One region of the Variovorax rhizosphaerae genome, then DNA from elsewhere that is predicted to be linked to it. Evidence: riboswitches for the same ligand, from Rfam matches in the RefSeq annotation. Region 1 holds a riboswitch; the other holds the start of a gene.
What was found. Region 1 has a riboswitch for glycine ahead of gcvT (glycine cleavage system aminomethyltransferase GcvT). Riboswitches for the same ligand answer to the same signal wherever they lie in the genome.
Positions count from the first base shown of each region.

Region 2: linked by a shared signal. The riboswitch ahead of WKW82_RS10675 (D-amino acid dehydrogenase) and the one ahead of gcvT (glycine cleavage system aminomethyltransferase GcvT) in region 1 are both predicted to bind glycine.

Region 1 is NZ_JBBKZT010000005.1:152,825-159,416, reverse strand. It holds gene WKW82_RS12225 (TRAP transporter substrate-binding protein) at 1-108, shown strand, start outside; gene WKW82_RS12220 (TRAP transporter small permease) at 190-702, shown strand; gene WKW82_RS12215 (TRAP transporter large permease) at 713-2,005, shown strand; glycine riboswitch at 2,030-2,115, shown strand; glycine riboswitch at 2,136-2,238, shown strand; gene gcvT (glycine cleavage system aminomethyltransferase GcvT) at 2,284-3,459, shown strand; gene gcvH (glycine cleavage system protein GcvH) at 3,499-3,873, shown strand; gene gcvP (aminomethyl-transferring glycine dehydrogenase) at 3,977-6,592, shown strand, end outside.
Region 2 is NZ_JBBKZT010000004.1:313,990-320,581, reverse strand. It holds gene WKW82_RS10690 (acyl-CoA dehydrogenase C-terminal domain-containing protein) at 1-96, opposite strand, end outside; gene WKW82_RS10685 (TetR/AcrR family transcriptional regulator) at 141-818, opposite strand; gene WKW82_RS10680 (hypothetical protein) at 984-1,187, shown strand; glycine riboswitch at 1,190-1,290, shown strand; glycine riboswitch at 1,294-1,402, shown strand; gene WKW82_RS10675 (D-amino acid dehydrogenase) at 1,430-2,701, shown strand; gene WKW82_RS10670 (fumarylacetoacetate hydrolase family protein) at 2,860-3,711, opposite strand; gene WKW82_RS10665 (SDR family NAD(P)-dependent oxidoreductase) at 3,771-4,526, opposite strand; gene WKW82_RS10660 (SDR family oxidoreductase) at 4,523-5,257, opposite strand; gene WKW82_RS10655 (FadR/GntR family transcriptional regulator) at 5,437-6,144, shown strand; gene WKW82_RS10650 (UxaA family hydrolase) at 6,242-6,592, shown strand, end outside.

The DNA of each region.
Region 1 (6,592 bases):
AAGACCGTCGACGGCGCCGCCTTCCGCGAGGCGCTGAAGCCTGCCTATGTCGGCTATGCCAAGGAATTCGGCGCCGACAACATCAAGAAGATCTCCGACGTCAAGTAAGCCCCCGCGGCTCCCCGATCACCGCCCGGCCCGCGAGGTGCCGGGCGGTTCGCTTTTCAAAGACCCAACGAGATTCCACCCGTGCAAGCTTTCGAGCGCTACTTCCTCGCGGCCAACCGCTGGGCCCTGATCCTCCTGCTGGCCGCGATGTCGGTCATCATCTTCACCAACGTGGCGCTGCGCTACCTTACCAACCAGTCTCTGGAATGGGCCGAGGAGGTGTCGCGCCACATGATGATCTGGCTCACCTTCCTGGGCGCCGGGCCGGTGCTGCGCTACGGCGGCCACATCGCGGTCGAGAACCTGCAGGACGCGCTGCCGCGCGCGGGCGCGATCGCGGTGCGCATGGTCGTCGCGGCGCTGCTGTTCGCCTTCTTCGGCTTCATGGTCTGGTACGGCTGGCTCTACATGCAGCGCACCATGTTCCAGCTCACGGCCGTCACGCAGATTCCGTTCGCCTACATCTACAGCGCGATGCTGATCGGCGGCGTGCTGCTGATCGTGCACTTCCTGTTCGTGGTGAAGCCGTATGTGCTGCGCAGGGAGTTCGCGTCCGACGAGCATTTCGACGCCAACGCCAGCGCGTCGCTGTAGGGAGAACGACATGGATGCCAGCATCGTTCTCATCGTTTCCGCCTGCATTTTTCTCGCGATCGGCGTGCCCGTGGCCTTCGCGCTCGGCCTGGCCACCGCGGCCACGCTGATCCTCGCCGAGAGCTATCCGCTGCTCGTGCTGCTGAAGGAGACCTTCACCGGCATCGACAGCTTTCCGCTGATGGCGGTGCCCTTCTTCATCCTGGCCGCCGAACTCATGAGCGGCGGCTCGCTGACCGAGGTGCTGCTGCGCTTCGCGGGGCAGTTCGTCGGGCACCGGCGCGGCGGGCTGGGCTACACCAACGTGGTGTCGCTGACCTTCTTCTCCGGGATCTCCGGCTCCGCGCTGGCCGATGCCGCGGGCCCCGGATCGATGCTGATCAAGATGATGGACAAGGCCGGCTACGACCGCTCGTACGCCGCGGCGCTGACCGCGTCGACCGCGATCGTCGGGCCGATCATTCCGCCGTCGATCATCATGATCATCTATGCGCTGCAGGACGAATCCGTCTCGGTCGGCACGCTGTTCGTGGCCGGCATCCTGCCGGGCATCCTGATCGCGGTGGCGATGTGCATCGTCAACTTCTACGTCTCGAAGAAGCGCAACTACAAGGGCGATGGCGAGACGCCGCCGCTGCGCGAGATCCTGCTGACCACCTGGAAGGCGCTGCCGGCGATCCTGCTGCCGGTGGTGATCCTCGGCGGCATGCGCGCCGGCTGGTTCACGCCGACCGAGGCCTCCGTCGTGGCCGTGTTCTACGCGCTGGTGTGCGGCAAGTTCGTCTATCGCACGCTGGAATGGAAGGCGCTGCCGAACATCCTGGAACGCTCGGCGCTGCTGTCGGCCTCGGTGCTGATCATCATCGGCCTGTCGGCCTCTTTCGCCTGGATCCTGACGATCGAGGGCATTCCGCAGCAGATGGCCGAGTGGCTGGTGAGCATGAACCTCTCGCCGTGGATGTTCCTGATCATCGTCAACGTGTTCCTGCTGCTGTTCGGCATCTTCATCGAGCCGCTGCCGGGCGTGATGGTGCTGGCGCCGATCCTCGCGCCGGTGGCGATGAAGCTGGGCGTGGACCCGGTGCACTTCGCGATGATCGTGATCTACAACCTGACGCTGGGGATGATCACCCCGCCGGTGGGCGGCCTGCTGTTCGTGACCTGCAACGTCTCCAAGGTGCCGATGTCGCAACTGGTGCGCGAACTGGTGCCCTTCCTGTGGGCACACGGCGCGGTGCTGGTGCTGCTGACTTTCGTGCCCGCGCTGAGCACCTGGATGCCGCACGCGCTCGGCTTCAAATAGGCCGCGAACCGCTACACTCGCGGGGTCAGGAGAGCGCCCCGCCAGACGGGGCCGCCGAAGGCGCAGGGCCCCAAAAGCATGGGTCCGAACGCTCAGGCAAAAGGACTGACAAGGCGCCCGGTCACACGGGCGTTTCCTTGCTGGAGAGAGGTCGCGGAAGCACGCGGCCCACCGAAGGAGCAAACCCCGATCGTGGGGCGAATCTCTCAGGTAAAGCGGACAGCAGGGGTGGCCCATGGCTTGCGTCATGGAACTCGACTGCCCCACTGGAAAGCCCCATGGCCTCCTCTCCCGACACTGCTTCCGACACCACGCTGCTCAAGACCCCGCTGCACGACCTGCACGTCGAACTGGGCGGTCGCATGGTCCCCTTCGCCGGCTATTCGATGCCGGTGCAATACCCGAGCGGCCTGATGGCAGAGCACAAGCACACGCGCGAAGCCGCGGGCCTGTTCGACATCTCGCACATGGGCCAGTTGCGGCTCGTCGGCCCGGATGCCGCCGCCGCCTTCGAGACGCTGATGCCGGTCGACGTGATCGGCCTCGCGCCCGGCAAGCAGCGCTACGGCCTGCTGCTGGATGACAACGGCGGCATCCTCGACGACCTGATGTTCTTCAACGAAGGCAACGACTCGATCTTCGTGATCGTGAACGGGGCCTGCAAGGCGGCTGACATCGCGCACATCACGGCCAGGATCGGCGGACGCTGCTCGGTCCAGCCGCTGCCCGACCATGCGTTGCTGGCGTTGCAAGGCCCGCAGGCCGCGGGCACATTGGCGCGCCTGTCGCCCGGCGTCGAGCGCTACGTGTTCATGACCGGCGGCGCGGTGCAGATCGGCGCGATCCCGGCTTTCGTGACCCGCAGCGGCTACACCGGCGAAGACGGCTTCGAGATCTCGGTCGCCGCCAGCGACGCCGACGCCCTCGCCCGCCTGCTGCTGGCGCAACCCGAGGTGAAGCCCATCGGCCTCGGCGCCCGCAATTCGCTGCGCCTGGAAGCCGGCCTCTGCCTCTACGGCAACGACATAGACACCAGCACCACACCAGTCGAAGCCTCGCTCAACTGGGCGATGCAGAAGGTGCGCCGCACCGGCGGTGCGCGCGCCGGCGGCTTCCCGGGCGCCGACAAGATCCTGACGCAGTTGGCCGTTGCCGGCGACCTGGCCGGCCATGTCGACCAGAAGACGCTCACGCGCAAGCGCGTCGGCCTCGTCGCACTGGAGCGCGTGCCCGTACGCGACGGCAGCGAACTGCAGTCCTTCGAAGGCCATCCCATCGGCAAGGTGACCAGCGGCCTGCTCGGCCCGACGGCCGACCGCCCGATCGCGATGGCCTACGTGGCCACGGCCTTCTCCGAGCCGGGTACCCGCATCCAGGCCATCGTGCGCGGCAAGCCCGTGCCGATGGAAGTGACCACCATGCCTTTCGTGCCGACCCGTTATTTCCGCGGCTGATTCATCCAGTTTTCGTCAGACTTTTTTCCAGGAGCATTCATGACCGTCAAGTACACCAAGGACCACGAGTGGGTCCAATCCACCGGCGCCGACACCGTCACCGTCGGCATCACCGTGCACGCGCAGGATGCGCTGGGCGACGTGGTGTTCGTCGACCTGCCGCAGGTCGGCCAGGACTACGCGCAAGGCGAAGTGGCCGGCGTGGTGGAGTCCGTCAAGGCCGCGGCTGATGTGTTCATGCCCGTGTCGGGCGAAGTCACCGAGGTGAACGAGGCTTTGCGCGCCGACCCGTCGCTGGCCAACACCGACCCGCTGGCCGCCGGCTGGTTCTTCAAGGTCAAGCTCAGCGACCCAGCGCAACTGGATGCGCTGATGGATTCGACGGCCTACGACAAGTTTTCGGCCGAGGCTTGATCCAACGCCGCTGAATGCGGACCGGGTCGTACGTGAAGGACGCGACCCGCGCGTCCTCCGCAACCTCTTTCCGCATTCATCCTCCTCCTAGACAGAACACGCCATGCCCAACGCCCTGCCCTCCCTGCGCCAACTCGAAAATGCCGAAGAATTCGTCGCGCGCCACATCGGCATCGAGCCCGCCGACGAGGCGCGCATGCTGCCCGTCATCGGGCATGCCACGCGCGCGGAACTGATCGACGGCATCGTGCCGCCGGCCATCCGCCGCTCGCATCCGATGGACTTGCCGCCCGCCATCACCGAGGCCGCCGCGCTGGCCGAGCTGAAGGCCATCGCCAGCAAGAACAAGGTGGCGCGCAACTTCATCGGGCAGGGTTACTACGGCACGCACACGCCCGGCGTGATCCTGCGCAACATCCTGGAGAACCCGGCTTGGTACACCGCCTACACGCCCTACCAGGCCGAGATCTCGCAGGGCCGCATGGAGGCGCTGCTCAACTTCCAGACCATGGTCTGCGACCTCACGGGCATGGCCATCGCCAATGCCTCGATGCTCGACGAAGCCACCGCCGCCGCCGAGGCCATGACGCTCGCCCGTCGCAGCGTCAAGAGCAAGAGCAATGTGTTCCTGGTGGCCGGCGACTGCCATCCGCAGACCATCGAAGTCATCAAGACCCGCGCCGCGCCGCTGGGCATCGAGATCAAGGTCAGCACCGCGACCGAAACCCTGCCGCACCTCATGGCGAGCGGCGATTTCTTCGGCGTGCTGGCCCAGTACCCCGGCACTACCGGCCAGGTGCATGACCTGCGCCCGCTGGCCGGCCATGCGCATGCCAACCACGCCGCACTGTGCGTCGCCGCCGACCTGCTGGCGCTCACGCTGCTCGCGCCGCCCGGCGAATGGGACGCCGACATCGTCTGCGGCACCACCCAGCGCTTCGGCATGCCGCTGTGCAACGGCGGCCCGCACGCGGCCTACCTCGCCTGCCGCGACGAGTTCAAGCGCTCGCTGCCGGGCCGGCTGGTGGGCGTCAGCGTCGACGTGCACGGCGCGCCCGCCTATCGGCTCGCGCTGCAGACGCGCGAGCAGCACATCCGCCGCGAGAAGGCCACCTCGAACATCTGCACCGCGCAGGTCTTGCCGGCGGTGATCGCCAGCATGTACGCGGTCTACCACGGTCCCCAGGGCCTGCTCCGCATCGCGCAGCGCGTGGCCGCGTTGACGGCCATCCTCGCCGAGGGCCTCGAGGAAATGGGCCGCGTGCTGTCCAACACCACCGCCTTCGATTCGCTGACCATTCAGACCGGCGACGACACCCAGGCCATCCTCGACCGCGCCGCAGCCGCCAACATCAACCTGCGCTGCCGGCTGCAAGGCCATCTCGGCCTCTCGCTGGACGAGACCAGCACCTATGCCGACGTGGAAGATCTGTGGGCCCTGTTCGCGCCGAAGGACGCGCACCTGCCGCACTTCGAGCTGCTGGCCGAAGGCGTCACGCCGCGCATCCCAGACGAACTGCGTCGCAGCAGCAACTTCCTCACCCACCCGGTCTTCAACACGCACAAGAGCGAGACCGGCATGCTGCGCTACATCCGCAGCCTCAGCGACAAGGACGTCGCGCTGGACCGCAGCATGATCCCGCTGGGCAGTTGCACGATGAAGCTCAATGCGACGAGCGAGATGATCCCGATCACCTGGCCCGAGTTCGCGAACATCCATCCGTTCGCGCCCGCCGACCAGCGCGAGGGCTATACCGAACTCGACCAGCAACTGCGCGACTGGCTCTGCGAAGCCACGGGCTATGCCGGCATCAGCCTCCAGCCCAACGCCGGGTCGCAAGGCGAGTACGCCGGGCTGCTGGCCATCAAGGCCTTCCACGCCTCGCGCGGCGAAGGTCAGCGCAACATCTGCCTGATCCCGTCGTCGGCGCACGGCACCAACCCGGCCAGTGCACAGATGGTCGGCATGCAGGTCGTCGTGACCGCCTGCGATGCGCAAGGCAACGTCGACCTCGACGACCTCAAGCGCGCCTGCGAGAAGCACAGCGCCAACCTCGCCGCGGTGATGATCACCTACCCCAGCACGCACGGCGTGTTCGAGACCGGCGTGAAGGCGCTGTGCGAACTCGTGCATTCGCACGGCGGGCGCGTGTATGTCGACGGCGCCAACATGAACGCGCTCGTCGGCGTGGCCGCACCCGGCGAGTTCGGCGGCGACGTGAGCCACCTGAACCTGCACAAGACCTTCTGCATCCCGCACGGCGGCGGCGGACCGGGCGTCGGCCCGGTGTGCGTGGTGGAAGACCTCGTGCCCTTCCTGCCCGGCCATGCGACGGCCGGCATCGCATCGCAAGGCCCGGGCGCGGTGTCCGCCGCGCCCCTGGGCAACGCGGCCGTGCTGCCGATCAGCTGGATGTACTGCCGCATGATGGGCGCCGACGGCCTGCAGGCCGCGACCGAAGTCGCGATCCTCAGCGCCAACTACATCAGCTCGCGCCTGAAGGACCACTACCCCACGCTCTACGCCAGCCCGAACGGCCACGTCGCGCACGAGTGCATCCTGGACCTGCGCCCGCTCAAGGACACCAGCGGCGTCACTGCCGAGGACGTGGCCAAGCGCCTGATCGACTACGGCTTCCACGCCCCAACGTTGAGCTTCCCGGTGCCCGGCACGCTGATGGTCGAGCCGACCGAAAGCGAGCCGCTGGCCGAACTGGAC
Region 2 (6,592 bases), on a different contig from region 1:
GGCATGCTTGGGGATGGCCTTGAATTCGTCGGCGACATGGAAGACTTCATGCAGCACGAATTGCATGTCACGCAGCGGCGGGGTGTAGGAAGGCATGTGCGAAAGCTCCTGAGCAGGTTTATTGGTAAAGGAAAAGGGAATCAGCCTTGGCGCGTGGGCGACGGCTGCGTGAGGGAGAGCCGCGGTGCTGATGGGGTCGCAAAGCGGTTGATGATGTTTTCGAAGCCCTTGCGCGCTCGCTCGATGGAACCGGGTGTGTGCAGGAAGCGCGCTTCATAGTGCGACGCGAGGATCAGTCCATGGATCTCGAAGGCGATCTGGCGCTCGTCGATGTCGGGGCGGAAGTGGCCTTCGGCCGTGGCCTGTTGCACGGCACGGAACATGGCCGCCTGCCAGATGCTGACCGACTCGACCAGCGCATCGCGCACGGGCCCTGGGCGGTCGTCGAATTCGGTAGCGCCGCTGATGTAGATGCAGCCCGAATCGATCTCGACCGAGGTGCGCTTCATCCAGTTGTCGAACATGGCGCACAGCCGCGGCAGGCCGCGCGGTGCCGGCATGGCGGCGTAGAACACCTCCTGCTCGAAGCGGGCGTGGTACTCGCGGACGACCGAGATCTGCAGTTCCTCGCGCGAGCCGAAGTGGGCGAAGACGCCCGACTTGCTCATCTGCGTGAGTTCGGCCACGGCGCCGATCGACAGGCCTTCGAGACCGATCTGGGCGGCAAGGTTGAGCGCCGCATCGACGATGGCGGCCTTGGTCTGCTGGCCCTTCTGGGCGGTTCGCGAGGCTTTCGCGGACACGGCGGTGGCGGACATGGATTGTTGAATTCAATAAAACGAACGGTCGTGCTATTTTGCAGCCAAACCAATCAAGACAGAAGCGCAAAGCCCCCGTCATTTGGTGGACTATTGCGCGGGTCGGCAGGTTTCGACGACACCCCCGCGACCCGGCGGTGCGTTGCTGAAGCTGCCTCGCCCGCGATGCCCAACGTGCCGTCGTCGCGCCTGCGGCAGAAGTGCAATGACTACCGGCGTCACGCGCCGGGCCTCGGTCCGGTCGATTTCGCGAAGGCCCTGCAGTCCGGTGATGCCGGGTTCGCCCATGTGGTGCTGCAAGGCCACATCCGTGTCGAAACGTCAGGGCTTGCAACGTTTCCCTTTGGAGATCCGGACCGGCCACCCTAGAATTCGCGGCTGCAGGAGAGCGAGCGGCCAGGCCGCTCCACCGAAGGCGCAAACTCCCATGAACGCTCAGGTCGACCCCTCACCGGGTCATGTACTGCACCCATCGATATCGCCGTCTGGAGAGCCATCGGGCACACGCCCGATGCACCGAAGGAGCAACACCCCCGCGGGCGCGGCGGTCGAAACTCTCAGGTAACAAGGACAGGGGGAGCGGCTTTTGAAATCATTTCAAAGGACCTCCCATGCGCGTGATCGTGTTGGGCGCCGGCTTGCTCGGCGTCACCTCGGCCTATTACCTCCAGAAACTCGGCCATGAAGTCACCGTGGTCGACCGCCAGGCCACACCGGCGGCAGAGACCAGCTTTGCCAACGGCGGCCAGATCTCCGTCAGCCATGCCGAACCCTGGGCCAACCCGAGCGCACCGATCAAGGTGCTGCAATGGCTGGGCAAGGAAGACGCACCGCTCTTGTTCCGCATCCGCGCCGACATGCGCCAATGGATGTGGGGCCTGCAGTTCCTGCGTGAATGCACGCCGGCACGGACGAAGCACAACATCGAGCAGATCGTGCGCCTGGGCACCTACAGCCGCAGCATGCTGCAGGCGCTGCGCAGCGAAACCGGCCTTGGCTACGACCAGCGCACCCAAGGCATCCTGCACTTCTACACGACGCAGAAGGAGTTCGACGGCGCCTTGAAGCCGGCCGAGCAGATGCGCGCGCTGGGTTGCGAGCGCCTCGTCATCTCTGCCGACGAAGCGGTGAAGCTCGAACCGGCGCTGGCCCACATCCGGCCGCAACTGGCCGGCGCCACCTACACCGCCGAAGACGAATCAGGCGATGCGAACCGCTTCGCGCGTGAGCTGGTCAAGCTCTGCGAAGCGTCCGGCGTGAAATTCCTGATGAGCCACACGGTGACCGCGATCCGCGAGGCCGGCGGCAGAGTCGAGCACGTGGAGGCCACCGACATCGAAGGCCGCTTCCAGCGCCTGCAGGCCGATGCATACGTGATGGCGATGGGCTCGCTGAGCCCGATCTATGCCAAGCCGCTGGGCATTGAATTGCCGATCTACCCGGCCAAGGGCTACTCGGTCACGCTGCCTGTGAAGGACGCATCGAAGGCCTACCAGGTTTCGCTGACGGACGACGAATTCAAACTGGTGTTCTCGCGCTACACGTCAGAGGACGGCCGCGGCGACCGCATGCGGATCGCCGGCACCGCCGAACTCAACGGCTACGACCGCGACCTGAACCGCATCCGTTGCGAGGCGATCGTGCGACGCGTGGAGCAACTGTTTCCAGGTGCGGGCGACACGACCAAGGCCCAGTTCTGGACCGGCCTGCGCCCGGCCACGCCGAGCAACGTGCCGATGATCGGCAAGACCAAGCTGCCGAACTTCTTCCTCAACACAGGGCATGGAACGTTGGGCTGGACGCATGCCTGCGGTTCCGGCAAGTCGATCGCGCACATCGTGAGCGGCTTGGCGCCCGAGGTTGATTTCGCCTTTCAGCACTGAGCGCATTTGCAAGCAGGCGAATGCGGGCTTGACCGTACGCGACGGTCGCGAAGAAACGCAAAGGACGCGAAAGAACCCAGAAGAAGTTTTCTGGATTCCTTTCGCGTCCTTCGCGGAACCTTCGCGTCCTCTGCGTCAGGTTCCCGATTTCTACTCGTTCAAAGCTTGAACGGCACCACTTCCTGGCGCTGCTCACCCAGCCCATCGATGCCCAGCGTCATCACGTCGCCCTTCTTCAGGAACACGGGCGCGGGCTTGATGCCCATGCCGACGCCCGGCGGCGTGCCGGTGGTGATGATGTCGCCGGGTTCCAACGTGTTGAGTTGGCTCACATAGCTCACCAGCTTGGCGACGTTGAAGATCATGGTCTTCGTGTTGCCGGTCTGCATGCGCTGGCCATTGACGTCGAGCCACATGCCGAGCTTTTGCGGGTTCGGCACTTCATCGCGCGTGACCAGCCACGGGCCGATCGGGCCGAAGGTATCGAAGCCCTTGCCCTTGTCCCAGGTCAGGCCGTGCTCAAGCTGCCATTCGCGCTCGCTCACGTCGTTGATCAGCACATAGCCCGCGACGAAATCGAGCGCTTCCTTCTGCGACACCCAGCGTGCGCGCTTGCCGATGACCACGCCCAGTTCGACTTCCCAGTCGCTCTTGACCGACCCCTTGGGCAGCATCACCGGATCGTTCGGACCCTGGATGCAGCTCACGGCCTTGGTGAACACCACCGGCTCCCCTGGAATCGGCATGCCGGACTCGGCCGCGTGGTCGGCGTAGTTCAGGCCGATGGCGATGAACTTGCTGGTGTTCGCCACCGGGCAACCCAGGCGCGGCTTGCCACGGACCAGCGGCAACTTGTCGGTCTTGATCTTGCGGATCTTGGCGAGCACCTTGTCGTCGAGCTGGGCGCCGCCCAGGTCCGGGACCACGGCGCTGAGGTCACGCAACTGGCCGTTGTCGTCGATCAGGCCGGGCTTTTCCTTGCCGGGTTTGCCGTAGCGCACGAGTTTCATGTCGAAAGTCCTTTCAGAGAGGGATGGGAAGTGTAGTCAGCGCGCGCGTGCGCCGCGATTCAGTAGGTAGCGCGACCGCCCGACAGGTCGAAGGTCGCGCCCGTCGAGAACGCGCAGTCCTCGGTGCAGAGCCAGGCCACCATCGACGCGATTTCCTCGGGCGTGCCGAAGCGGCCCATCGGAATCTTCGACAGCATGAAGGCGATGTGCTCCTTCGACATCTGGTCGAAGATGGCCGTCTTCACGGCCGCCGGCGTTACGCTGTTCACGCGCACGCCGGTGCCGGAGAGTTCCTTGCCGAGCGACTTGGTCAGCGCGATCACACCGGCCTTGCTGGCGCTGTAGGCGCTGGCATTCGGATTGCCCTCCTTGCCGGCCACCGATGCGATGTTCACGATGCGCGCCCAGGGACGTTCGCGCAGATGCGGCACCCACTCGCGGCAGCAAAGGAAGGTGCCGGTGAGGTTGACGTTGATGACCTGGCGCCAGGCATCGACGGGGTAGTTGTCGACACTGGTGTTGGGCCCGGTGATGCCTGCCGAGTTGACGAGCGCATCGACCACGCCGCCCGCATCGCGCAACGCGAGCGTGGCTTGCACGGCCTTGGCCACGCCGGCTGCGTCGGACACGTCGACCGCGATGGCCTTGGCATTCGCGCCGAGCCGCTGCGCCGCCGCTTCCGCTGCAGCCAGGTCGCGGTCCCACAGCGTGACGCTGCCGCCCGAATCGAGCAGCCGCTGCGCGATGGCAAAGCCGAGGCCTGTCGCACCGCCCGTGATGACCGCGTGGCGGCCCTCGAAATCGAGGCGGTTCATATCGTGATGCCGCCGTCGACCGAGAAGGCTTGGCCGGTCGCAAACACGGCCTCGTCGCTCGCGAGGAACACCACCACCGGCGCGATCTCCTCGGCCTGCGCCAGGCGGCCCATCGGCTGCCGCGCAATGAAGGCCTTGCGTGCGGCCACCGGGTCTTCGTTGGCATTGATGCGCTCGCCGAGCGAAGGCGTATCGACGGTGCCCGGGCACACCGCGTTGCAACGGATGCCCTGCGCCACGTAGTCCGCGGCGACGCTCTTGGTCAGCCCCAGCACCGCGGCCTTGGTTGTCCCATAGACGTTGCGGTTCGGCAGCCCCTTGATGCTGGAGCAGACGCTGGCCATGTTGATGATGCTGCCCGCACCCGCTGCGAGCATGCGCGGCAGCACGGCCTGGATCGTCCAGAACTGCGCGCGCACATTGAGGTTGAAGGCGAACTCCAGGTCGGCGTCGGTGGCCTCGAGGATCGGGCCGTTGTGCACCACGCCCGCGCAATTGAACAGCACGTCCACGGCAGGCATGCGCGCGACCAGCGCCTGGATCGAGCCCTTGTCGAGCACGTCGAGCACGGCGGTCTGCACGTTGGCCGTGCCGGCATAGGCCTCCAGCAACTTCGGGTTGACGTCGGTCGCCCACACCTGCGCGCCTTCGGCGGCCATGGCCAACGCGGTGGCACGGCCGATGCCCTGCCCGGCCGCTGTGATGAGGGCCGTCTTGCCTTTGAGTCGCATGCTGTCTCCTGGATTGGAATGAGATGGCGATATGCCGAGGGGAGTGCGGCCGCCGAGGGTTTCGCCCGATGGCCGCGGCGCGGCGGGAATCGTATTCTGAATTGGCCTTACCACTTGTCCAATTCAGGACAACCCTTAACATCGCGGCTGAAACGCCCCGCGACCTTACGCGCATCCCCGTGCCTCTGCAATCCATCGAACCCAAGCGCCTGTACCGGCAGATCGCCGACCAGCTGCGCGCACTCATTGCCAAGGGTGAGTTCGCGCCCGGCGCGCGGCTGCCGGCGGAGCGCGACCTGGCGCGCGAGTTGGGCGTGAGCCGGCCCTCCGTGCGCGAGGCGCTGATCGCACTGGAGGTGGAGGGCTGGGTCGAGGTGCGTACCGGCTCGGGCGTCTATGTGCTCGATCGTTCGAAGCGCTCCAGCCCTGCCGTGGAAGTCACCGAGTGGGGCCCGCTCGAACTCATCCGCGCGCGGCGCGTGGTCGAGGGCGAAACGGCTGCACTGGCAGCGATGCACGGCAAGAAGCGCGACTTCGAGGCCATGCGGCGCGCCGTCGACAACATGCGCGCGCAGGCCGACCAGAGCGAGATGCCGCTGGAAGGCGACCGCGCCTTCCACGTCGCCATCGTCGAGGCCAGCGGCAACGCGGTACTGGTCGAGACGGTGCAGAGCTTCTGGGACTCGCGCTACGGCCCGTTGTTCACGCGGCTCGGCGGCTACTTCGAGAACGCCGTGTCATGGCGCCATGCGATCACGGAGCACGATGCCATCGTGGACGCGATCGTCGCGCGCGACCCCGATGCCGCGCGTGCCGCGATGCATGCGCACATGGACAAATCCCATCAACGTTACAGCGCAAGCTGGCGCAAGGCCAAGGCGGCCTGACCCTCATTACCAGTGCGCCCTCATTGGTAATGCGCTTGCCGAAGAATGCTTTCCTGACCCCGCGACATCACGCCCTGCCCTCACAGAAGAAAACACGATGAACCCCTTTATCCGACTCCATCCCGCCGACGATGTCGTCATCGCCCGCGCGCAGCTCGTGGGCGGCACCACCGTCGAAGGCGTTGCGGTGCGCGGCCTGATCCCCGCCGGCCACAAGGTCGCGATGCGCGACATCGCCACGGGCGAACCGGTGCGCCGCTACAACCAGATCATCGGCTTTGCGAGCAAGCCGATCGCGGCCGGAGAGCATGTGCACACGCAGAACCTGAACATGGGACCCGACAAGGGCCACTTCGAGCGTGACTACGCGTTCGGTGCCGACGTGAAGCCCGTGCAGCCGCTGCGCGAAGCGACCTTCCTCGGCATCAAGCGCGCCGATGGCCGCGTC